Regions from separate parts of the Mesorhizobium sp. L2C066B000 genome, predicted to be linked through region 3. Evidence: predicted binding sites of a transcription regulator. Region 3 holds the regulator's gene; each other region holds the start of a gene.

Region 1 (5,502 bases), on a different contig from region 3:
GCCGACGGCACTGGTTCCTCGGTCCGCTGGAGCTTTTCGCGCATCACGAAAGACAGCTTCCGCTGGCTCGGCGAGCGTTCGCACGACGATGGCAAGACATGGCGTCTCGAAGTCGAGTTCCTGGCGCGCCGCGTCGCCCACGACTGATGACGCAACATATTGCAAAAAGGTGACCAAAAGCATGCTTGACCATGTCTCGATCGGCGTCCGCGACACCAACGTTTCGAAGCCCTTCTACGATGCCGCGCTAAAGCCGCTCGGTTATTCCTGCCTCAGCCAGTCGCCAGGCTCACTGGGTTATGGTGCGCAAGCCGTCGCGCTGTGGGTGAACGACGCGGAGCGGCCAGTGCCATCGGACGAGAAGTCCGGTCTGCATTTCTGCTTTGCCGCGCCGACGAGGCAGAGTGTCGTCGCCTTCCATGCCGCCGCCTTGCGTGCAGGCGGCAGCGACAATGGCGCGCCGGGCCTGCGCGCCGACTATGGCGAGGACTATTACGCTGCCTTCATCGTCGATCCCGACGGCTATCGCCTGGAGGCCTATTGCAACGCTGCCGCCTAACATAGCCGGCGTCTCCGGTATCGCCATCTCAGACGGTTCCCACCGGCCAGGCTTTGCTCTACCACTATCGTGGCGCAGGGGTCCGGCCCGGCGGGAGGGGTCAGCGATGCCGAGTTTCGACAGCCTGTTCAACGCCTTCGTCACCATTCTGGTGACCATCGACCCGCCAGGTCTCGCGCCGCTCTTCCTCGCGGTGACACGCGGCATGAACCGCGAGGAACGTCAGCAGGTTTCGGTGCGCGCCTCGATCATCGGCTTCCTGGTGATGGCGCTGTTTGCGGTGGCCGGGGCGTCCATCCTGTCGGTGTTCGGCATCACGTTGCCGGCTTTCCGCGTCGCCGGCGGGTTTTTGCTGTTCTTCATCGCGTTCGAAATGGTGTTTGAGCGCCGCCAGGACCGCAAGGAGAAGATCGGCGACGTCGCCATCACCAAGGACATGATCCACAACATCGCGGCCTTCCCGCTGGCGATCCCGCTGATCGCCGGCCCCGGTGCGATTTCGGCGACTGTGCTACTGTCGGGCTCTTTTCAGGGTTTTGCAGCACAAGCGGCGCTGGTCGGCATCATCTTCGTCTGCCTTGCCATCACCTATCTGGTGTTCGTGCTGTCGGAGCGCATCGACCGCATCCTCGGCCAGACCGGCCGCTCGATCCTCACCCGCCTGCTCGGCGTCATCCTGGCCGCGCTTGCGGTTCAGTTCGTCGCGGATGGGATCAAGGCGCTGATGGCGGGGTGAACGGCAGCCCCTGCTCCCTGCTCCCTGCTCCCTGCTCCCTGCTCCCTGCTCCCTGCTCCCTGCTCCCTGCTCCCTGCTCCCTACTCCACCGCCGTATCGACGACCTCGAAATCGTGGGTGATGACAGCCGTCTTGGCCAGCATGGCCGAGGCCGAGCAGTATTTCTCGATCGACAGGTTGATGGCGCGCTGGACCTTGTCGCGCGACAGCGCGTGGCCCGTGACGATGAAATGCATGTGGATGCGGGTGAAGACTTTGGGGTCGGTTTCGGCCCGGTCGGCGTCGAGTTCTACAACACAGTCCTCGATCGCCTCGCGGCCTTTTTCGAGGATGTGGACGACATCATAGGCCGAGCAGCCGCCGGTGCCGATCAGCACCAGCTCCATCGGGCTCGGACCTGGCGTCTTGCCTTCCGGCCCGGGGGCGGTCCCCAGCACCAGTTTGTGGCCGCTGCCGGACTCGCCGACGAAGGTGCGCTCCTCGACCCATTTAATCCGTGCTTTCACGGCAATCTTCCTTTCAGAAAGCGTCACTGGCCGAAGACGACCGTGTGCATGATCCGCCCCGGCAGCAGCGTGAACACGCCGGCGCCGATCAGGGCGAAAACATACAGCGATATCATGACCCTGCGATGTTTCGCGACCCGATGCATATGCGCGTGCCAGACCGCCAGCGGCACGGCGATCAACACTAAAATCGACAAGAGATGGATCGGGCTGAACGGACCGACGAGGCGTATCTGCTGGATCCAGAAACTGGAGATGGCGACGACCAGCATCAGCGCCACCCAAGTATAGCCGACGACACGATGACGCGTCGTGCCTTTCGGCAGCGCCAGTTGCGTAGCGCCAATGGCCAGCGCGGCAAGGGCCGCGAAGGCGTGCCATGGAATGGGAGGGCGCGCCGATAGAAGCGGTCCGAGCGACATCGCGCCCTCTCCTCAGATATCGCTAACTACCGTCAGCTCAGAACGGGATTTCGTCGTCCAGTTCGCGCGACGAGCCGCCGCCACCGCCGCCCTTGGAACCGCCGCCACCGCTATTGCCGCCGCGGTTGAAGCTCTCATTGGGGCCAGACTGGCCGAAATCCGAGCCACGGCTCGCGCCGCCGCCGCCGGCATAGTTGCCGACCTGACCGCCGCCCTCGCCGCGAGAATCGAGCATCTGCAGCTCGCCGCGGAATTTCTGCAGCACGACTTCGGTCGTGTACTTGTCGGCGCCGGTCTGGTCTTGCCATTTGCGTGTCTGCAGCTGGCCTTCGACGTAAACCTTCATGCCCTTCTTCAGGTACTGCTCGGCGACCTTGGCGATCTGGTCATTGAAAATGACCACGTTGTGCCATTCGGTCTTTTCCTTGCGCTCGCCGGAGTTCTTGTCGCGCCAGCTTTCCGACGTGGCGATGCGGATGTTGACGACCGGATCACCGGAATTCAGGCGGCGGATTTCAGGGTCCGCGCCGAGGTTACCGACCAGAATGACCTTGTTGACGCTACCCGCCATGACACTTCTCCGTGCTCATCCGAAACAAATTTCAAGTCGTTCACCTTACAGGCCGCGCACAATCCTGGCTTGCCGCGGCTGGCTTTTCCCACAAGGTTTTTGTTCCCTTTTCGTTCCTATACTGTTAACCACGGATTGTCAAGGAATGGCAGCAATCGCCGACGCGGGCGCGTGGATTTAGCTGACACGCAGGGGCGAGAAGCGGTGTCGTCAGCGCCGTTTTTTAGCTGGCCGCAACGGACCGAAAAAGCCGCTCCACTCCATGCCCATGCCATGGGCGCGCTGTGCGATCACGGTTGGCGCCGACATCAGCCCGACTGCAGGTTCAGATTTCAGAGCCGGGTCATTCAGCAATTTCCCGATCGCGCGCCCGTGCCACCACACCTGAGCGACGAGCGCCGCTACCACCGCGATCAGGCCCCAGGTCCCCAATCCTTCGCCGAAGATGTAAATCCCGTGTGGCGGCGATAGCGCCGTACCCAGCTTGGCCAACAAGATCACGGCCACGAAACCGATGACGGCGATCGCTCCTATACCGAGTACGAGGCGGCGATAGAGCCTCAGAGCCTCGTTGAGGTTCTCGGCGGACGAAAGATCGACGTTGGAATTCATAAATACTACTCCTGCCTCGCGATGATCGGCCCATCTTGTTCCCCACGGCTTAGAGGCCCGGCAGGATCCAATCAATACGCGGCATTCAAAACACCCCTTGCCAAATCGATAAGTATCGACTTATGCTTTTGCCATGATCGAAGCAGAGATTTTTCGCGCCCTGGCCGACCCGACGCGACGCGCCGTCTACGAGCGGCTGACTTCCGGCGAGATGAGCGTGTCGGAGTTGCGCACCGGCATGAGCGTGTCGCAGCCGGCGGTGTCGCAGCACCTTGCCGTGCTGCGCGGCGCAGGCCTAGTCAGCGAAAGACGCGCCGGCCGCAACGCCTACTATCGCGCCGATCCGCAAGGGCTCGAGCCGCTGCTCGGCTGGATCGAACGCTACCGCGCATTCTGGCCGGAGCGCATCGAAAGACTGAAGGTCGTTTTGAAGGACATGGACCAATGACCGACGAAAAGCAGACGCAGACCGCCAAAGATGCCCTCGCCTTCGAATGCGATCTGCCGGACGCACCGGAAAAAGTGTGGCGGGCACTGACCGTGCCGGACCTCTTGGCGGAATGGATGATGCCGAACGACATCAATCCGGAAACCGGCAGCCGCTTTGCCTTTGCCGGGCCTGAGAAGCCGATCGAGTGCGAAGTGCTCGATGCCGAACCGGGGCGCCTGCTGCGCTATTCCTGGCGCGAGCGTTCCGGCGACGCCGACCGCGAGGAGCTGGGGAGCATCGTCACCTTCACACTCGCCCGCACCGTTTCCGGCGGCACGCATCTGCGCATCGTCCACGACGGGTTTGTCCTGACGCCTGCGGTCGCGATGGCCGGCGCCGGCTGCCGGCTCTGGCTGCGCGCATACAAGCCCAAGCGGCCTGTCGCCGCCAACGCGCCACGCCTGTTGCTGCGCGCCGCCTGAACCGGAAAAATCAAAACGGAGACAATGAGATGAGCGGCTTTGCCAATCTGGTGCCGATGGTGATCGAGCAATCGAGCCGCGGCGAACGCGCCTTCGACATTTTCTCGCGGCTGCTGCGCGAGCGCATCATCTTCGTCAATGGCGAGATCAATGACGGCATGTCGGCGCTGGTCTGCGCCCAGCTCCTGTCGCTGGAATCGGACAATCCCGACAAGGAGATCTCGCTCTACATCAACTCGCCGGGCGGCGTGGTGACCAGCGGTTTCGCCATCTACGACACGATGCAATATGTCAGCTGCCCGGTGTCGACCGTGTGCATGGGCTTTGCCGCGTCGATGGCCTCCTTCCTGCTGATGGCGGGAACGCCGGGGCGGCGCATCGCGCTGCCCAATGCCAGCATCGTGCTGCATCAGCCTTTGGGCGGCTTCCAGGGCCAGGCCTCCGACATCCAGCGTCACGCCGAAGGCATTTTGCGCACCAAGCGGCACATGGCCGACCTCTACGCTCACCATTGCGGCCGCACCCACGAAGATGTCGAACGCACGCTCGACCGCGATTTCTTCATGACCGCGAAGGAGGCCAAGGACTGGGGCCTCGTCGACCACGTCTTCGACACCCGCAAGCAGGCAGCGGCCTGATCGGCGGATTGAATGCAGGCCGGTGTTCCCTCAATTTCAACGCCGCTGGTCTGGCCTCGCCTTGAGCGCGGCACTATAGTCTTGCCATGCGCTACCACCTGAACAGACTGACCATAGCCTTTGCCATCACGGCGGCGACATCGAGCATGGCCTTTGCCGGGGGCAGCACCAGCACGTCGCGGAAAGGCGCCCTGCCCGGCGTGACCGGCGACTACCGCATCGCCAAGCCCGCGCCGCAGCCGGAGCCGGACGACGCGCTGTCTGCCGGCGAGAACGGCACGTTCAAGATCGGCGACACCGATGTCAGGATTTCCGGCAGCATCACTGTCGATGTCGGCACGGGTGGGATCAAGGCGCCGCGCCGGTAGCCCTTCTCCCAGCTACTATACGGGAGAGAAAGCCTGCGCCGACGACTTCCTCGCAAAAGAACAGCCCCGCCGTTGCTTCCGCTAACGGTCGGGGCTTTTTTTGGATTCCAAATCCAAACTGCCGGTAGTGTTATACCGACTTTGATTTCGGATGCTTCGCGGCATTCAGCCGACGATC
Region 2 (5,502 bases), on a different contig from region 3:
CGCGACGCGCTGCGCAACGGCGGCACTTTTCTCCGCCCGATCCGGCCGGATCAGATCGGCGGCCGAAACCGCAGGCACCTCGATCCTGAGATCGATGCGGTCGAGCAGCGGGCCGGAAATGCGCGCCTGGTAGTCGGTGCGGCAGCGCTCACCGCGCAGGCAGCGATAGCCGGGCTCGCCGGCCATGCCGCAACGGCACGGGTTCATCGCCGCCACCAGCTGGATGCGCGCTGGATAGGTGACGCGGTGGTTGGCGCGCGCGATCATGCAGTCGCCGGTCTCCAGTGGCTGGCGCAGCGCATCCAAGGTCTGCGGCGTGAATTCGGGAAACTCGTCGAGGAACAGCACGCCGTTATGGGCAAGCGATACTTCGCCCGGCCGCGCCCTGATGCCGCCGCCGACCATTGCCGCCATCGAAGCCGAATGGTGCGGGGCGCGGAACGGCCGCCGGTCGGTGAGCTTGCCTTCGCCGAGCTCGCCGGCCACCGAGGCGATCATCGAGACTTCAAGAAGTTCCTTGGGCGCCAGTGGCGGCAGAATTGAAGGCAGCCTCTGCGCCAGCATCGATTTTCCCGAGCCGGGAGGCCCGACCATCAACAGATTGTGGCCGCCGGCCGCCGCCACTTCCAGCGCCCGCTTGGCGCTTTCCTGGCCCTTGATGTCTGAAAGGTCGGGCAGGTCGCGGGCCGAGACATGGATGCCGGGCTCGGGCCGCGACAGCACCTGCGTGCCGCGAAAATGATTGGCGATGGCAATCAGGCTGCGCGGCGCCAATATGTCGAAATCCTTGCCCGCCCAGGCCGCTTCCGGCCCGCAGCCGAACGGGCAGATCAGGCCCTTTCCCTCGGCATTGGCGCCGATCGCCGCCGGCAGCGCGCCGGCGACCGTGGCAATGGTGCCGTCGAGCGACAATTCTCCGAGCACGACATAGGAGGCCAGCATGTCGCCCGGAATGGCGCCGAGTGCAGCCATCAGGCCGAGCGCGATCGGCAGGTCGTAATGGCTCCCTTCCTTGGGAAGATCGGCAGGCGCCAGGTTGACCGTCACCTTCTTCGACGGCATCGACAGCCCCGACGCATGCAGTGCCGCCTGCACGCGCTCGCGGCTTTCGGCCACCGCCTTGTCGGCCAGCCCGACGATCTGCATGCCGACCTTGCCCGGCGCGATCATCACCTGGACATCGACCGGTACGGCCTCGATGCCCTGGAAAGCAACCGTGCGAACCCGCGCCACCATCTTGCTCTGCCCCCGGATATCGGCTCGCCTCGGCCTTGTGGTTCAGACCGCGAGCGACGTCAGGACAAGACAACCATAGATTTCAGGCCAAGGCAAGAACATTACAGGAACATGCATTCGTGGTGGCTGCAGCGCGCTGTGCCGGTTGCAAAAAAGGAAGATGGTCAAGCAAAATGGAACGGCTGCTCCGCCTCCTCGACCGCGTTTAACAAGGGCGACTAGGCCCTTCGGCGATCTGAGGGTGTTGCTTCTAAGCGGTGATGAAGGCATCGACCGAACCTGAAAGCGATCGATCGATCGCGACCTGCGGTGGAAGCCACTCCATGACAGGATATCTGAAAGGCCAAGGCAGGGCGATCCGGCGCGAAGAGCCGCTCTCCAGAAAAATCTCGTTTACAAGGTCTATGAACCGCCCGCGGTCTCGTTCGATTCGTTTCAAAGTTTGCGAACGAATGTAATCCCGGGGAATTCGTCGCTCCTTCAGCGCTAAGACAGCCTCCGCGATGGATCGAGGATCGGGTGGAACTGTGAGCGAATAGTCGTCATCCAGATAAAGGTCTCGGCCGCCATGGTTCGGCGTCGTGACCACTGGAAGGCCCGCGAGAAGATATTCCGTGCTGGCGAACATTGGTCCTTCCAGGTGAGAGAGACAGATTCCCACGGCTGCACGATTTAGATGCGTGTTCACCTGAGCCGGTGCCAATCGGACAGGCTTGCCGGTGCCGTCAAACTCGTTGATAAAGACGTGATGCGGCGCGAGCTCCCTATGCCGATTTATTCGCGCTCTTTCCGACTCCGTCGTGGAGGATCCGCTTGAATCTCGATAGAAGACAAATGCGCAACGCTGGATGCCAAGCGACAAGTCATGGCGCTTCCACGGAGCCAGCTGCGCATTGTAGATTGCATCAAATTCTACAGGGACGTCATCGAGAGGCCTGAATATGTGTTCGGAGGTTGTTGACGTCTTGTTGTGCAGGACGGCGGCCTCGCCGGACTGATTCAACAGATCAGCCTCGGCCTGAGTGTTGGATAGGAAGATTAGCGAGTGACGGGGGTTCTTGAGTCTATGCAGAACGGCATAGGTCCGGATGGTTTTGACGCTAGCACTGTTTTCGATGGACCAGGTTGGCGAGATGAGAAACCAGGCGCGGTGGCCGCGTGGAAGGAAAGGCATATGACTTGCTAATCCGAGCGGCGTACCGGACATTCCCGAATAGGATATGAACGGATCGTCAGACAGCAAACTGGCCTGAAGAGCAGGTTGCGACTTCGCGGAAGGGTGCCCCTTTCTGACTTTGTGGCCATGACGCAGCATGGCTCTGACAATCTCGAATTTGGTAGGAGGGCGATACCCGTGCTGTAGGGTCAACATGCGGCAATTGCGATCTTGAGTGCGGGGCAAAACTCGCTTCGACAGAGAGAAATTTGGCAAAGAAACATCGCCAGTTGATCGACGGAATATCTCAGGCGATCAAATCTGGTGTACGGAGAAGCGCCTCTTGAAAGAAAACATCGTCCCAAGCGGGGCTGGTTCTCACATCGCGCTACCAACCGTATCCGTTTGCGTAGGCTGTTTCAATCAAGAGGCATTCATCGACACTGCGATCCGATCCGTAGCGGCGCAGACATACACTGCGTTCGAGTGCGTGGTGGTCGATGATTTTTCGACCGACGCTTCCCGCCGAAGGATTGAAGAGTGTCTGTCTCAGCTTGGCGACAGTCGTTTCCGCCTTCTGCCCCGACTGCAAAATGGCGGGCAGTTGGCAACAATGATGACCGGGCTTGACGCGACGGCCGGACCCCTGATCTCCTTTCTTGACGGTGACGATGCTTGGCACCCTGACTTCATAGAATGCCATGTGAGAGCGCATCTCAGCCACACCCGTATCGCGGCGATGTCGAGCTCCGATGAGGTGGTGATAGATACGGCCGGCAAACTGCTTGCGGGCGGTCATCCCGTATTCCACCTGAACGACCCGCGATCGATGCCGAAAATGAGCGGCTACCTGCATGTCGACACCGAAGCTGACCCGACATTATTATTTATTGATCGGGGCACCGTGGGTTGGTTTTGGTCAACCACATCGGGGATGATGTTTCGTCGAGCTCCGCTTGAAATCATGCGTCCATCCGATCCGGACGAAATAAAGATATGTGCCGATGGTTATATGGCTCGTGCCGCCCATATGATCGGCGGAACCGTGAGGATTGGGCGGGCTCTTGGCAGTTATCGGCTTCACGGCGGCAATGGCTGGGCGGACGGGCGCATCCTGGGTACCGGAGTTGGCCTCGGCAGGATGTCGCCTGATACTGAAATAGCGATACGGCGGGCACTGGCCAATCGTTGGTGCGAAGTGGCGCCGGGACTGGAGCATTTAATCTCCCGCCACTCAATGCGTAGGACCTTGGTCGACCTGATCGGACTGTCTGCGGCTTTTGCATTGCTGGAAAAGAACGCCGATGCGGGTTTTCTGCTGAAAGACTGGGCAACACCACAGCTAAAATTGCAGACCAGACTTATCGGTCTCCTTCCTCCGAAACTGAGGCCTCGGCGCTTCCGGGACATAGTTTGATCTGATGAGCCGCTTGCTCGGCAGTCTTACCCGATAAAGAGCATCTTTCGATGCTTCTCTGGACCCACCAAAGTCCTCCGTAGCAACGCACACTACGCGGTCGAATTCCGCCGCTTTTCCTCCACCGCGTCCCAGAACAGGCTGGCGATATCCGCGCCACCAAAGCGCTGCACTTCGCGCACGCCGGTTGGCGAGGTCACGTTGATCTCGGTCATGTAGTCGCCGATCACGTCGATGCCGACCAGGATGAAGCCGCGCTCTTTCAGCGATGGGCCGATGCGGGCGCAGATTTCGCGTTCGCGTTGCGTCAGCTCGGTCTTTTCGGCGCGGCCGCCGACATGCATGTTGGAGCGCGAATCGTGCTCGGACGGAATGCGGTTGATGGCGCCGGCGGCCTCCCCGTCGATCAGGATGATGCGCTTGTCGCCCTTGCGCACATCCTTCAGATAGCGCTGCACGATGTACGGCTCGCGCGACAGCTGGGCGAACATTTCGAGCAGCGAGGCGAGGTTGCGGTCGTCCTCCTTGAGATGGAAGATGCCGGCGCCGCCATTGCCGTAGAGCGGCTTGACGATGATGTCGCCGAATTCCTTGCGGAAGGCCGCGACCTCCTGGGGATCCTTGGTGATCAGCGTTTCGGGCATCAGATCGGGGAATTCGGTGACGAAGATCTTTTCCGGGCTGTTGCGCACCCAGGCCGGGTCGTTGACGACCAATGTCTTCGGGTGAATGCGCTCCAGAATATGCGTCGTGGTGATGTAGTTCATGTCGAAGGGTGGATCCTGGCGCAGCAGGATCACATCCATCTCCGACAGGTCGGTGCGCACCTTGTCGCCCAGCGAAAAATGATTGCCCTTCTCGTCGCGGAGCTTCATCTCCTCGATGCGGGCAAACACCTTGCCGCCCAGCATCGACAGCCGGTCCGGCGTATAGTGGAACAATTGGTGCCCGCGCCGCTGCGCCTCCAGCGACAGCGCAAACGACGTGTCGCCGGCGATCGAGACGGTGGAGACATGGTCCATCTGGACGGCGATCTTCAGGGTCATCTTCTGGTCTCCAGCGGGTCGAGCAAGTCCAGGAAAAGTGCGTAGCGGTTTTCCGTCCGGAATTGCGGCAAGGCAAGTCGCCGATATACGGAACTTGGCGGCTTCTGCCAATCGCGCTTGCTTGGCCCAGACCCCCTAACGGTCGAAGACCAGCCGGGAGTAACCGAGGAACGACAGCGCCATCGCTACCAGCGAGGCGATCGCAAGTGCCGCCAGCGGCGGCATTGCCGGCAGCGCGAACAGGATGGCGCAGTAGACGAGATAGTTGACGATGCTGGTGGCGATGCCGACGCCGCCATAGCGTGCGCCCTCCTGCGCCACGCCGCGGCTCGACGGCGAAAAGGTCAGGTGCCGGTTGATCTGCCAGGTGACGCACAGCGCAAAGCCGATCGACAGGACACGGGCGACGAAGGGACCGAGCGGCGTCACCGCCAAGAGCAGCCAGAGCGCCGCGGCATCGGCGACGAAACCAACGCCGCCGGCCAGGACGAAGCGGACGAGCCGGCTCACGGCCTCAGGCGGCCCGGGGCGTCTTGCCCGGTTCGGCCTTCGGGATTTCACCAGTGCGTTCGCGCCGTTCGACCCGGCCTGACGGCACCGAGAGATAAAAAATGCGCTTCTGCTCGGCGCGTCCGCGCGATACCGAA
Region 3 (5,502 bases):
GGATCTGCTGAGCGTCGGCCACCCTTCCAATTTCAGAGGTAAACCACTGTCATGGATCTATTTCACCCAGACACTGGAAGCCGCCATCTGGGGAGCAGAGCTTGCAACGGGTGACGGTCGTCAAAGGATTTACATCGTAAAGCCGACGGGGTTTTTCATGGATGACCCTAACCTGACCGATAAAAAATTTCCCGGTAATCCGACGAAATCCTACCGCTCCCGTGATCCGTTACTCATCCTGGGGGAGCTCGCTGAATGGCAGGGTCATACACCCGAACAATTGAAGGCAATGCACGATGGGCTTGCTCGCCTGAGGGCGGAGGGCCGGGATATGATTGAGGATTGAGCGTCCTTGGCGAGTGATGGTCAATTCCGGCGCGGTGGACGCGACCGCACGGACTTTCGCGCTTTGCGCGTTCATGTAGCATAGGAGGTCTGGGGCGCAAGGGGCAGACCCGATGGCTGGACGTGGCCGGGGCACGAAGGAAGGCGAAGGCGCCGAGGCAAGCGTCAGCGAACGCTCGCTGTTTGCCGATAGTCCCTATGCCGAGCCGCTGCCCCTCGCGCTGCCTGAGCCGCATCCCGGCGTCGCGCCTGCGCTGCCCGGTCACGCCTTGCCGGCGCAAGTCACAGCGCCCGGATCTATCGCCCGCCTGCGCAGACGGCTTCGCCGTCCGTCATGGCCCGCGCTCCGCCGCAGCCTTGCCGCGGCCGCCAACACGGAGCTCGACCGGGGCGTCGCCTTCCTGCTGGTGCCGGTTTTCCTGGCGGCCGGCGTCATCATTTATTTCTCGCTGGCCGGCGAGCCCGGCTTTGCGCAGCCAATCGCCATTGTGGTGCTGGCGACATGTTGCGCTGTCGCCACGCGACCTCGGCCGAGGACGCATCTGTTCTGCATGGCCGCGATGCTGTGCGCGCTCGGCGTCGTCGCCGCCAAGGTCGAGACCTGGCGCGCCGGAACGCAGATGCTCGGCTCCGAGATCCAGACACGGCTGACCGGCCGCGTCGTCAGTCTCGAACAGATGGAGAGCGGGCGCATCAGGCTGACGCTTGACGTGGTTTCGACCGCTTACCCCGAGTTGCGCTACGCCCCGAAGCGGGTCAGGCTCTCGGCGCGGACCGTTCCCGCCGATATGACCGCCGGCTCCCTGATCACCGGCTATGCCAGGCTGTTGCCGCCGACCGGTCCGGTGCGGCCGGAGAGCTACGATTTCTCCTTCGACAGCTATTTCACCGGTATCGGCGGCAGCGGCTTCTTTCTCGGCAATCCGAAAACCATTGCTACGCAGGGACCGCCGCCGCTGGCCGCGCGGCTCTCCTCGGCAATCGAGAACGCGCGCGAAAACATTGCCGACCATATCAGGGGCAAGATCGGCGGCGCCGAAGGCGAGATTGCCGCGGCGTTGATTGTCGGGGTGCGCGCCGGCATCCCGGACGAGGTCAACGAAGCGATGCGGCGCACCGGCATCTACCACATCATCTCCATCTCCGGCCTGCACATGGCGCTGGTTGCCGGCACCATCATGGCGTTGCTGCGTGGCGCCTTTGCGCTGTTTCCCGATTTCTCATCGCGCCGGCCGGTGAAGAAATATGCGGCCGCGGCAGCGCTTGTCTCGATCGCCGCCTATCTCGTTATTTCAGGCGTCGTGGTTGCCGCCGAGCGCAGCTTCATCATGCTGGCGGTCATGCTTGTCGCCGTGCTGTTTGATCGCGCCGCACTCACCATGCGCAATCTGGCGATCTCCGCCATTGCCGTCATCCTGGTGTCGCCGCACGAGGTGGTCGGTCCCAGCTTCCAGATGTCGTTTGCCGCCACCGCCGCCCTTGTCGGCGCCTATGCCGGCTGGGCCGATTACCGCGCCGACAAGGTGAGAACGCCGCCGGCAAAGCGCTCCTTCGTCGGCTTCCTGTCGCGAAAATTCGCGCTGGCCATGGGCGGCCTCGCCATGACCTCGATCATCGCCGGCAGTGCAACCTTGCTGTTCGCCATTTGGCATTTTCAGCGTGTGTCGCCGCTCAGCCTGATCGCCAATCTGGCCGTGATGCCGATTGTTTCGTTGATCGTCATGCCCTTTGCCGTGCTCAGCGCACTGGCGATGCCGTTCGGCGCCGACGGGCCGTTCCTCTATGTGATGGGCAAGGGTCTGATGGCGATGATCGCTATATCGGCCTGGATTTCCGAGCGCTCGCCGGTCGACGCCGTCGGGCTGATCTCCATCCGCTCGGTGCTGTTGGTGGCGGTCGCCCTCGTCATCGCCACCATGGCCACCACCTGGCTCAGGCTGGCGGCCGTGCCTTTCGCGCTGGCCGGCCTGTTGACGGTGCCGCAGGTGCTTACGCCCGACGTGCTCATATCCGAGGATGCGCATCTGGTGGCCATGCCGATCGGTGGCGGCGAACTCGCCCTCAACCGCGAAGGCTCCAACGAATTCACCACGGACAATTGGAAACGGGCGCTGCGGGCCGAAACCATTATCCCGCCCGAGATTTTCGAGGCAACAGATACGCGGTTCGATCTCGATCCGCTCGATCTGCCGCCCGGGTCGCCCTTCTATTGCATGGGCGATCTCTGTATCGCCCGACACCCTTCCGGAGCCATTGTAGCCCTTGCCAAAGACCGCAAGACGGCGCGGCCGGCCTGTGCCTTCGCTAGCCTGATCGTCATCGATGACGCCACGGCCTACAATCCGTGCCGCGACCCGCTGGTGCTGGTCGTGACGAAGAAACAGCTGGCCCGCGACGGCAGCGCCGCCGTCTTCTTCGATCCGCAATCGGCAGCTGCAGCGCCAACCATCCGCTTCGCCGTCGACAAGCCGTATCGCCCCTGGCACGAGCAGCGCCGCTTCTCCCGCGAAGCGCGCGGCCTGCCGCCTTACAACCAGCGTGAAAAGTACAAACCCAAGCCGGCTCAGTAGCGCCGGATCAATCCGACAAGCTTGCCCTGCACCTTCACCCTGTCCGGTCCAAAAATGCGGGTCTCGTAGGCCGGGTTGGCGGCTTCCAGGGCGATCGAGGCGCCCTTGCGGCGGAAGCGTTTCAGGGTCGCTTCCTCATCGTCGACCAGCGCCACCACGATCTCGCCGGGGCTGGCTGTGTCGGCATTGCGGATGATGACCGTGTCGCCATCGAAAATGCCGGCCTCGATCATCGAATCGCCCTTGACCTCGAGCGCGTAGTGTTCGCCGCCCATGATCATGTCGGGCGGCACCGAGATCGAATGGGTCTGATGCTGGATGGCGTCGATCGGCACGCCGGCGGCGATGCGTCCCATCACCGGGATTGAAATCGAGGAAACGGCATCGTCATTGCCGGCAGACATCGAACGCGACGGCGAGCCCGGCTTGATCTGGCGGCCGAGACCGCCTTGGCCCATCCCGCCTTGTCCCTGGCCGCCTTGCCCTTGGCCGGCTTGACCAAGACTGCCCTGAATGACGCTCGGCGAAAACTTCCTCGCCGCGTTGAGGCCTGGTGCGATCGAGTCGGGTAGCCGCAGCACTTCCAGCGCGCGCGCCCGGTTCGGCAGCCGGCGAATGAAACCGCGCTCCTCAAGCGCTGTGATCAGTCGGTGGATGCCGGACTTGGAGGCGAGGTCGAGCGCTTCCTTCATCTCGTCGAAGGACGGCGGGATTCCGCTCTCCTTCAGGCGTTCATGGATGAACATCAGAAGCTCATGTTGTTTGCGCGTCAGCATCGCGGCCCCCAAGGGTTCTGAAACCAGAATCGGAAAAAACAAACCCAGAACAAACACTATCTGTTCCAGTTGTGTTCCGCAACCTTTTAAAGTTTAATGAATGTGTTGACGTTATGTTCAGCGTAACGTTCGGCGCTGCGAGCGCCGCCTGCGCCCAGTTGCCAGCAACGGGGTGAAACGAAGACAAAGTGCCCTGCGTCGTCGGTTACGATCGCCGCTTCCCTTTCGGACGGGGCTGCGCAGCATCCGCGCCGGGTTCGCTCTGGGCATAGACCTGCAGCGTGGAGCCGATGTGAGCGGTCATCAGAGTTTTCGCACGTTCGACGTCGCGATCGAGGGCCGCTTCCATCAGGGCGGTATGGTGTTCGATCGCCACGGCGTCGCGCAGGGCCGCCACGGCCTTCCGGTGCCCATCCGTGCGGCCGGCGGCGGCGCGCAGCGTGGGGGCCAGACCCAGAAAGCGGTGATGGCGATGCAATTGGTCGGAAATCGTTGCATTGAAGCGCAGCAGCCAGCTGGATGTCGCGGCACTGAGCAGCGCCGCATGGAAGGCATCGTGTTTTTCGTACCACGCGTCGACCGCATCATCCGATGGATCGTCGAGAACAGACCCGCACCGTGAGAGACGATAGTGGGCGGCAACGACCGCGTCTTCCCACTCGCGGTCGCCCTTCTCGACCGATTCCACCAGCAGGGGCAGTTCGACCACGAGCCGCGCACGCGCCAAATCCTCGAGCTCCGCCCGAGAGACGGGAGCGACCGCAAACCCGCGGTTGCTGATGGCGGTCACAAGCCGTTCCGCCTCCAGCCGCGACAGCGCCTCGCGCAACGGCGTCCAGCCGATGCCGTAGGTGTTGCGCAGCGTGCTCAGCTTCAACGGCGCGGCAGGCGCCAGCCGGGTCGCAAGAATATCGCGCCTGAGCAGGCGATAGGCCACTTCCGTCTTCGAGGTCTGCTCGTCATCCAGCATCGTGATCCATCAGACAAAACGCTCGGCTGAGCATTATATATCAAAGCCTTTCAATGGGTGAATTATATATAATGTTGACAGTTCAAGGGCGACCACTCAAAGTCGACGGCATGTTTGGGCGGGCAGGCTCCGCCGCGCGCGTTTGTCCATGGAGGGGCGCCGGATCATGATGACACCCGATCTCGCTGCAATCGAAGCAATGGATGCCGCCGATCCGCTGCGCTCCATGCGCGAACGCTTTGTCTTGCCGCAAGGCGTGATTTATCTCGACGGCAATTCCCTGGGCGCCGCGTCAGCGGTCGTCTTCAGCGAACTGCAGCAGGCCGCCACGCAGGAATGGGCGCACGACCTCATTCGCGCCTGGAACACCGCCGGCTGGTTCAACATGCCGGTGGAACTCGGAGATCAGCTCGGGCGACTGATCGGCGCGGCTGATGGGCAGACGGTGGTCTGCGACACAACCTCTATCAACATCTACAAGCTGCTGCACGCAGCGCTCGGCATGCGGCCGGATCGGTCGGTCATCGTTGCCGAGGGCGACAGTTTCCCGACCGACCTCTACATGGCCGAAGGCGTCGCCTCGACCCGGCCGGGAACGCGGCTGCGGCTGGAGGGCGTCGACGCGGCCGCAATCGAGGACCTGATCGACGACAGCGTTGCCGTCATCCTAGTCAACCATGTCAACTACAAATCCGGCCAGTTGCGCGACATGGCGGCGCTGACGCGCAAGGCACATGACGCCGGCGCGCTGATCATCTGGGATCTCTGCCACACCGCCGGTGCCTTGCCGGTCGAACTCGACCGTGCCAATGCCGATTTCGCTGTCGGCTGCACCTACAAA
Region 4 (5,502 bases), on a different contig from region 3:
TTGAACCTGCATGGAATGGAAGAGGAAAAAGAATGGGACGCTTCGCCGTCATCACGATGACCGAAAAGGCAGCCGACCGGGTGCGCGAGATCGTCGCCACGCGCGACAATGCGCATGGCATTCGCCTCGGCATCAAGAAGGGCGGCTGCGCCGGCATGGAATACACGGTCGACCTGGTGACCGAGCCCAACACCAAGGACGACCATATCGAACGCGACGGCGCGCATGTCTATGTCGCGCCCGAGGCTGCCCTTTTCCTGTTCGGCACCGAGATGGATTTCGAGCAGACCACGCTGCGCACCGGCTTCACCTTCCACAACCCGAACCAGAGTTCGGCCTGCGGCTGCGGCGAATCCGTCGAACTGAAGCCCGCCGACCTGAAGGCGCTGGCTGAGGCGCGCGCTTCGGCCTGATCTTCCTTATCCCCGTTCACGGGGAGGTGAGGAATGGTCCGCGCAGCGGGCGAAAAGCCAATTGCTTGGCTTTTCGAATGACGAACGGCCCGAAGGGCCGGGTGAGGGGCAGTGCTAACCATCGCAAGTCGCGCTCCGAGCCCTCACTTTACCCACATCTTCGTCCGCTTGTGCCAGTCGGCGATCGATTCCTCGGGATAGACGTCGAACGCCTTGTCCTTTTTGCCGATCACCGGCTCGACCCAACTCGCCTTGTATTTCAACATCAGATGCACCTTCTCCGGCGGCTTCGGCAGCTCGCTGTCGATTGCCGAGGCGAAGGGGTGGACCAGGTCCGGCCATGTCGGATCGTAGAGCCAGAGCGCCGAACCGCACTTCTTGCAGAAATTGCGCTCGCCCGTCGAAATCTCACACTTTGGATGCTCGTCGTCCGCGATCTCGGCCTGGTAGACGCCGAGATTGCGCTTGCCCTTGATTTTCAGCGTCTTGTAATCGGCGCCGAGATTGATGGCGAAGCCGCCGCCGCCCTGCTGCTTGCGGCAGATCGAGCAGTAGCACAGCATGAACGGCACCGGCGTGTTGCTCTCCACCTCGAAATGGACGGCATCGCAGCGGCAGGATCCCTTGAGCAGCAGCGGCATGACAAAACTCCGACGGATGGCTCTCAACTTGCCAGCATGGTTTTTGATTGCAGCCGTGGCAAGCCCGGTGACATGATTGCGGCATGGACAATGAACGCATCGAAGAACTGTTCGAAGGCCTCGGCCCGGTCAGTATCCGAAAACTGTTCGGCGGCAAGGGTATCTATTTCGACGGCGTCATCGTTGCCATCGTGCTGCGCGGCGAATTGCTGCTCAAGGCTGACGAGCAAAGCGCGCCCGACTTCGAAGCCGCCGGCTGCAAGCAATGGACCTATACCGGCACCCGCCACGGCAAGCTGGTCGCGATGCCGTACTGGAGCATTCCCGACAGCGCGTTTGATGATCCTGATGAGATGAGGGTGTGGGCGCGCCGGGCGTATGAGGCGGGACGCCGGGCTGGGAAGTGAACCGGGACCGCCGCGTTTCTTCCCACCCCCCTCTGTCCTGCCGGACATCTCCCCCGCAAGGGGGGAGATCAGTTGTCACATTGGCCTTCGCCAATCACCAACGTTGAAAATGGGAGCCTGCGGCTAAGCTGTTAATCTCCCTCTTTGCGGGGGAGATGGCCGGCAGGCCAGAGGGGGGTGCTGTCCCGCCGACGTAGGCGATCCTACAGCGCCGTCGCAATCCTCGCCGCCAGCCGCGCATTGTTCTCGACCAGCGCGATGTTGGTCTTCAAGCTCCGGCCGCCGGTCAGTTCGAGGATTTTGCCCAGCAGGAACGGCGTCACCGCCTTACCGGTCACGTTCTGCACTTCCGCCGCCTTCTGCGCGGCCTCGATATAGCCGGCCATCTCGTCGGCCGGGATTTCATCGTCCTGCGGCACCGGGTTGGCGATCAGCATGCCGCCGACCAGGCCAAGTGCCGCCCTGGTCTTGTAGAAATGCGCGATCTCTTCCGGTCTGTGCAGGGTCAGCGGCGCGCGGAACGGCGAATGCCGCGACCAGAAGGCCGGCATCGTCTCGCAGCCATGGCCAATCACCGGCACGCCGCGCGTCTCCAGCACTTCCAGCGTCTTTTCGATGTCGAGGATCGCCTTGGCGCCGGCCGAGACGACGATGACCGGCGTGCGCGCCAACTCGTCGAGATCGGCCGAGATGTCGAAGCTCTTTTCCGCGCCCTTGTGAACGCCGCCAATGCCGCCGGTGGCGAACACCTTTATCCCGACCATGTCAGCGGCGATCATGGTGGCGGCGACCGTGGTGCCGCCGGTGCGGCCTTGCGCCACCGCAAAGCCGAGATCGGCGCGCGACAGCTTCATGGCGTCGCCGGTCATGGCCAGCGACTCGCGCTCGCCGTCGGAAAGCCCGATCTTGATGCGGCCGGCGACCACGGCGATCGTCGCTGGCACCGCGCCATTGTCCAGGATTATCTTTTCGACATTGGCGGCCATGGCGCCATTGTCGGGGTAAGGCATGCCATGGGTGATGATGGTGCTTTCCAGCGCCACGACGGGGCGGCCAGCGGCGAGCGCCTCGGCCACGGGCGCGTGGAGGTCGATGAAGGGGCGGGCGCTTTGCGGTGTCATGATGGTCTCCGATCCGGAGATCCGCGCGTCCGCTTGGACGTCGCGCTCCGGCAATGGCAATTGGCCGCCCTCATGCCATTTCCTGCGCGTCGGGCACAAGAGCCAGTGCCTCGGTGAAGGTCGCGGCGGTGAAGGCCGGCACGGCATCCGAACTTTCGATGGCGAGCGTCGCCGCGGCAACGCCTTCGCGGAGGGCTTGGCGCAATGCCAGGCCGCGCAGCAGGGCAGCGATGGTGGCGCCGGCCAGCGCGTCGCCGGCGCCGGTGACGTCGGCGACTTTTCTCGGCGCCGGCGGCAGGATAGAGAAGGCGCCGGCTTCGTCGAATCCCAGCACCGGGCCGTCGCCCGCCGTCACCACGCCACTGGTGAGGCCGCTGCAGCGCAGTCCGTCGACGGTCTCGCGCTCGGTGGCATTGGCATCGACGCCGGCCAGCGCCATGGCCTCGCGCCGGTTCATGAAGACCTGCGCGAGTTCCTTCAGCACCGGTATCAGCCGCACCACCTTGGCCGGCGAAATGGCGATGGCGAACACCGGCTTGCCGGCGGCGAGCCCCACCAGCCGCTCCAGCGCCGTTGATGGCAGATTGGCGTCGCAGAGCACCGCATCGGCCTCGGCGACCAACTCGCGCACCTTGGAGCGGCGGATCTGCTTGGGGAACGCCAAATCGTAGAGCGCCATATCGGCAAAGCCGGTGATCAGCTCGCCGTCGCGATCGATCAGCGCCGTGTAGCTCGGCGTCGTGCGGTCGAGGAAAACCGCCGACAGGTCGGCAATGCCGGAGTCGGCGATGGCGCGCGCAACCGTCTCGGCCGAGGCATCGCCGCCGCGCACCGACAAAAGCGAGGCCGAGACGCCGCGCCGCACCAGGCTGCGCAGCGCGTTGAATACGCCGCCGCCGACATCCTCGCGCATCGTGCCGGGGTTGGACGCCGCGGGCACGTACGTGCCCGACACCTGGCCGCGGCGATCGATATGGGCGCCGCCCACCGCCAGTATCTTTGCTGATTTCACCATGCCGGCGATATGACCTTTGTTATTCGAGCCGCACAAGCGCTACGCTGTGCGGCGGAGCTTCGCAGGCAAGCCGGCGATTCGGCCGATCGAAACAGCCGGCGCGTCTGGCCCAATGGTGGATACATCCGGAAACGAAACCATGAGACAAAAAAAGAACAAATCCGGATAAAGATTGCTTTTCAGATATTTGACCCCTCTTGCCAAACGAGAACAAAAGTAGTACAAAATGGGCAGGGATTACGGATTGTCCGGCCTTCATTGACGACCAAGGGGTGATGTATCATGGCTCAGAATTCTTTGCGGCTTGTAGAGGACAAAGCGGTGGACAAATCAAAGGCTCTGGACGCGGCGCTGTCGCAAATCGAGCGCGCCTTCGGCAAGGGCTCGATCATGCGGCTTGGCGCCAACGAGCAGGTCGTCGAGATCGAAACCGTGCCGACCGGATCGCTGGGCCTCGACATCGCGCTTGGCGTCGGCGGCCTGCCGCGCGGCCGCATTGTCGAGATCTACGGGCCGGAAAGCTCGGGCAAGACGACACTGGCGCTGCACACAGTTGCCGAAGCCCAGAAGAAAGGCGGTATCTGCGCCTTCGTCGATGCCGAGCACGCACTCGATCCGGTCTATGCCCGCAAGCTCGGCGTCGATCTGGAAAACCTCTTGATCTCGCAGCCGGACACCGGCGAGCAGGCGCTGGAAATCTGCGACACGCTGGTGCGTTCCGGCGCCATCGACGTTCTGGTCGTCGATTCGGTGGCCGCCCTGACGCCGCGCGCTGAAATCGAGGGCGAGATGGGCGATTCGCTGCCCGGTCTCCAGGCGCGTCTGATGAGCCAGGCGCTGCGCAAGCTGACTGCCTCGATCTCGCGCTCCAACACCATGGTCATCTTCATCAACCAGATCCGCATGAAGATCGGCGTCATGTTCGGTTCGCCGGAAACCACGACCGGCGGCAACGCGCTGAAATTCTACGCTTCGGTGCGCCTCGACATCCGCCGCATCGGCTCGGTCAAGGACCGCGACGAGGTCGTCGGCAACCAGACCCGCGTCAAAGTGGTCAAGAACAAGCTGGCGCCGCCCTTCAAGGTGGTCGAGTTCGACATCATGTATGGCGAGGGCGTCTCCAAGACCGGCGAACTGGTCGATCTCGGCGTCAAGGCCGGCGTGGTCGAGAAGTCCGGCGCCTGGTTCTCCTACAATTCGCAGCGTCTCGGCCAAGGTCGCGAAAACGCCAAACTGTTCCTGCGCGACAATCCCGACACGGCGCGTGAGATCGAACTTGCGCTGCGGCAGAATGCCGGGCTGATCGCCGAGAAGTTTCTTGAAAATGGCGGCCCCGAGCGCGGCGAAAGCGACGACGGCTTCGAGGAAGAATCCGGCGCCATGTAGGGCACGGCCAGAGTTCGGCCATAAATCCAGTCTATTATCCGATGCTTAAGTAACCGAGTTCTTTAGTATTGCGTTTCAAACCGCCGGCCTTCGCGCCGGCGGTTTTCGTTTTTGGGCAGCGTGAAGCCGGCTTGGCAGTTGCCGGATTGGCCCAATTCCGTGTTTCTGGACAGGGTGGGGCGTGCCCGCTAAAAGGCCAAGTCAATCTTCTAAAAAGCAGAGACCAGTGTCCGCCGGCCGTGCCGGCGGTTTTCGCGAAAAGGCAGCACTCATGAGTGGCGTGAACGAGATCCGGTCGACATTCCTCGACTATTTCCGCAAGGAGGGCCACGAGGTCGTGGCCTCGAGCCCGCTGGTGCCGCGCAACGACCCGACGCTGATGTTCACCAATGCCGGCATGGTGCAGTTCAAGAACGTCTTCACCGGCCTGGAGAAGCGGTCCTATTCGCGCGCCACCACTGCGCAGAAAAGCGTGCGCGCCGGCGGCAAGCACAACGACCTCGACAATGTCGGCTACAC

The links. Region 3 encodes LexA, which represses DNA repair genes until DNA is damaged. Its sites were predicted from a motif close to TGTTCNNNNTGTGTTCNG; they were not measured.
Region 1: a site for LexA is predicted at 2,895-2,912, ahead of ssb (single-stranded DNA-binding protein). Genes of this name have one in related genera too.
Region 2: a site for LexA is predicted at 1,331-1,348, ahead of X733_RS146235 (YifB family Mg chelatase-like AAA ATPase). Genes of this name have one in related genera too.
Region 4: a site for LexA is predicted at 3,804-3,821, ahead of recA (recombinase RecA). Genes of this name have one in related genera too.

What each region holds. Positions count from the first base shown of each region.
Region 1 is NZ_AYWZ01000017.1:48,722-54,223, forward strand. It holds gene X733_RS140530 (hypothetical protein) at 1-147, shown strand, start outside; gene X733_RS140525 (VOC family protein) at 182-559, shown strand; gene X733_RS140520 (MarC family protein) at 666-1,295, shown strand; gene X733_RS140515 (OsmC family protein) at 1,376-1,801, opposite strand; gene X733_RS140510 (DUF2306 domain-containing protein) at 1,825-2,223, opposite strand; gene ssb (single-stranded DNA-binding protein) at 2,261-2,794, opposite strand; gene X733_RS140500 (hypothetical protein) at 3,005-3,406, opposite strand; gene X733_RS140495 (metalloregulator ArsR/SmtB family transcription factor) at 3,540-3,854, shown strand; gene X733_RS140490 (SRPBCC domain-containing protein) at 3,851-4,318, shown strand; gene X733_RS140485 (ATP-dependent Clp protease proteolytic subunit) at 4,348-4,956, shown strand; gene X733_RS140480 (hypothetical protein) at 5,103-5,324, shown strand.
Region 2 is NZ_AYWZ01000010.1:56,605-62,106, reverse strand. It holds gene X733_RS146235 (YifB family Mg chelatase-like AAA ATPase) at 1-1,236, opposite strand, end outside; gene X733_RS146240 (glycosyltransferase) at 1,487-2,551, opposite strand; gene X733_RS1000000167260 (glycosyltransferase) at 2,736-3,809, shown strand; gene gshB (glutathione synthase) at 3,902-4,855, opposite strand; gene X733_RS146250 (GtrA family protein) at 4,991-5,365, opposite strand; gene X733_RS146255 (glycosyltransferase) at 5,370-5,502, opposite strand, start outside.
Region 3 is NZ_AYWZ01000019.1:79,189-84,690, forward strand. It holds gene arr (NAD(+)--rifampin ADP-ribosyltransferase) at 1-346, shown strand, start outside; gene X733_RS139480 (ComEC/Rec2 family competence protein) at 459-2,915, shown strand; gene lexA (transcriptional repressor LexA) at 2,909-3,691, opposite strand; gene X733_RS139470 (GntR family transcriptional regulator) at 3,897-4,661, opposite strand; gene kynU (kynureninase) at 4,831-5,502, shown strand, end outside.
Region 4 is NZ_AYWZ01000011.1:221,394-226,895, forward strand. It holds gene sufA (Fe-S cluster assembly scaffold SufA) at 33-413, shown strand; gene X733_RS144560 (GFA family protein) at 557-1,054, opposite strand; gene X733_RS144555 (TfoX/Sxy family protein) at 1,138-1,461, shown strand; gene X733_RS144550 (pseudouridine-5'-phosphate glycosidase) at 1,665-2,582, opposite strand; gene X733_RS144545 (carbohydrate kinase family protein) at 2,653-3,597, opposite strand; gene recA (recombinase RecA) at 3,880-4,983, shown strand; partial or broken gene alaS (alanine--tRNA ligase) at 5,255-5,502, shown strand, end outside.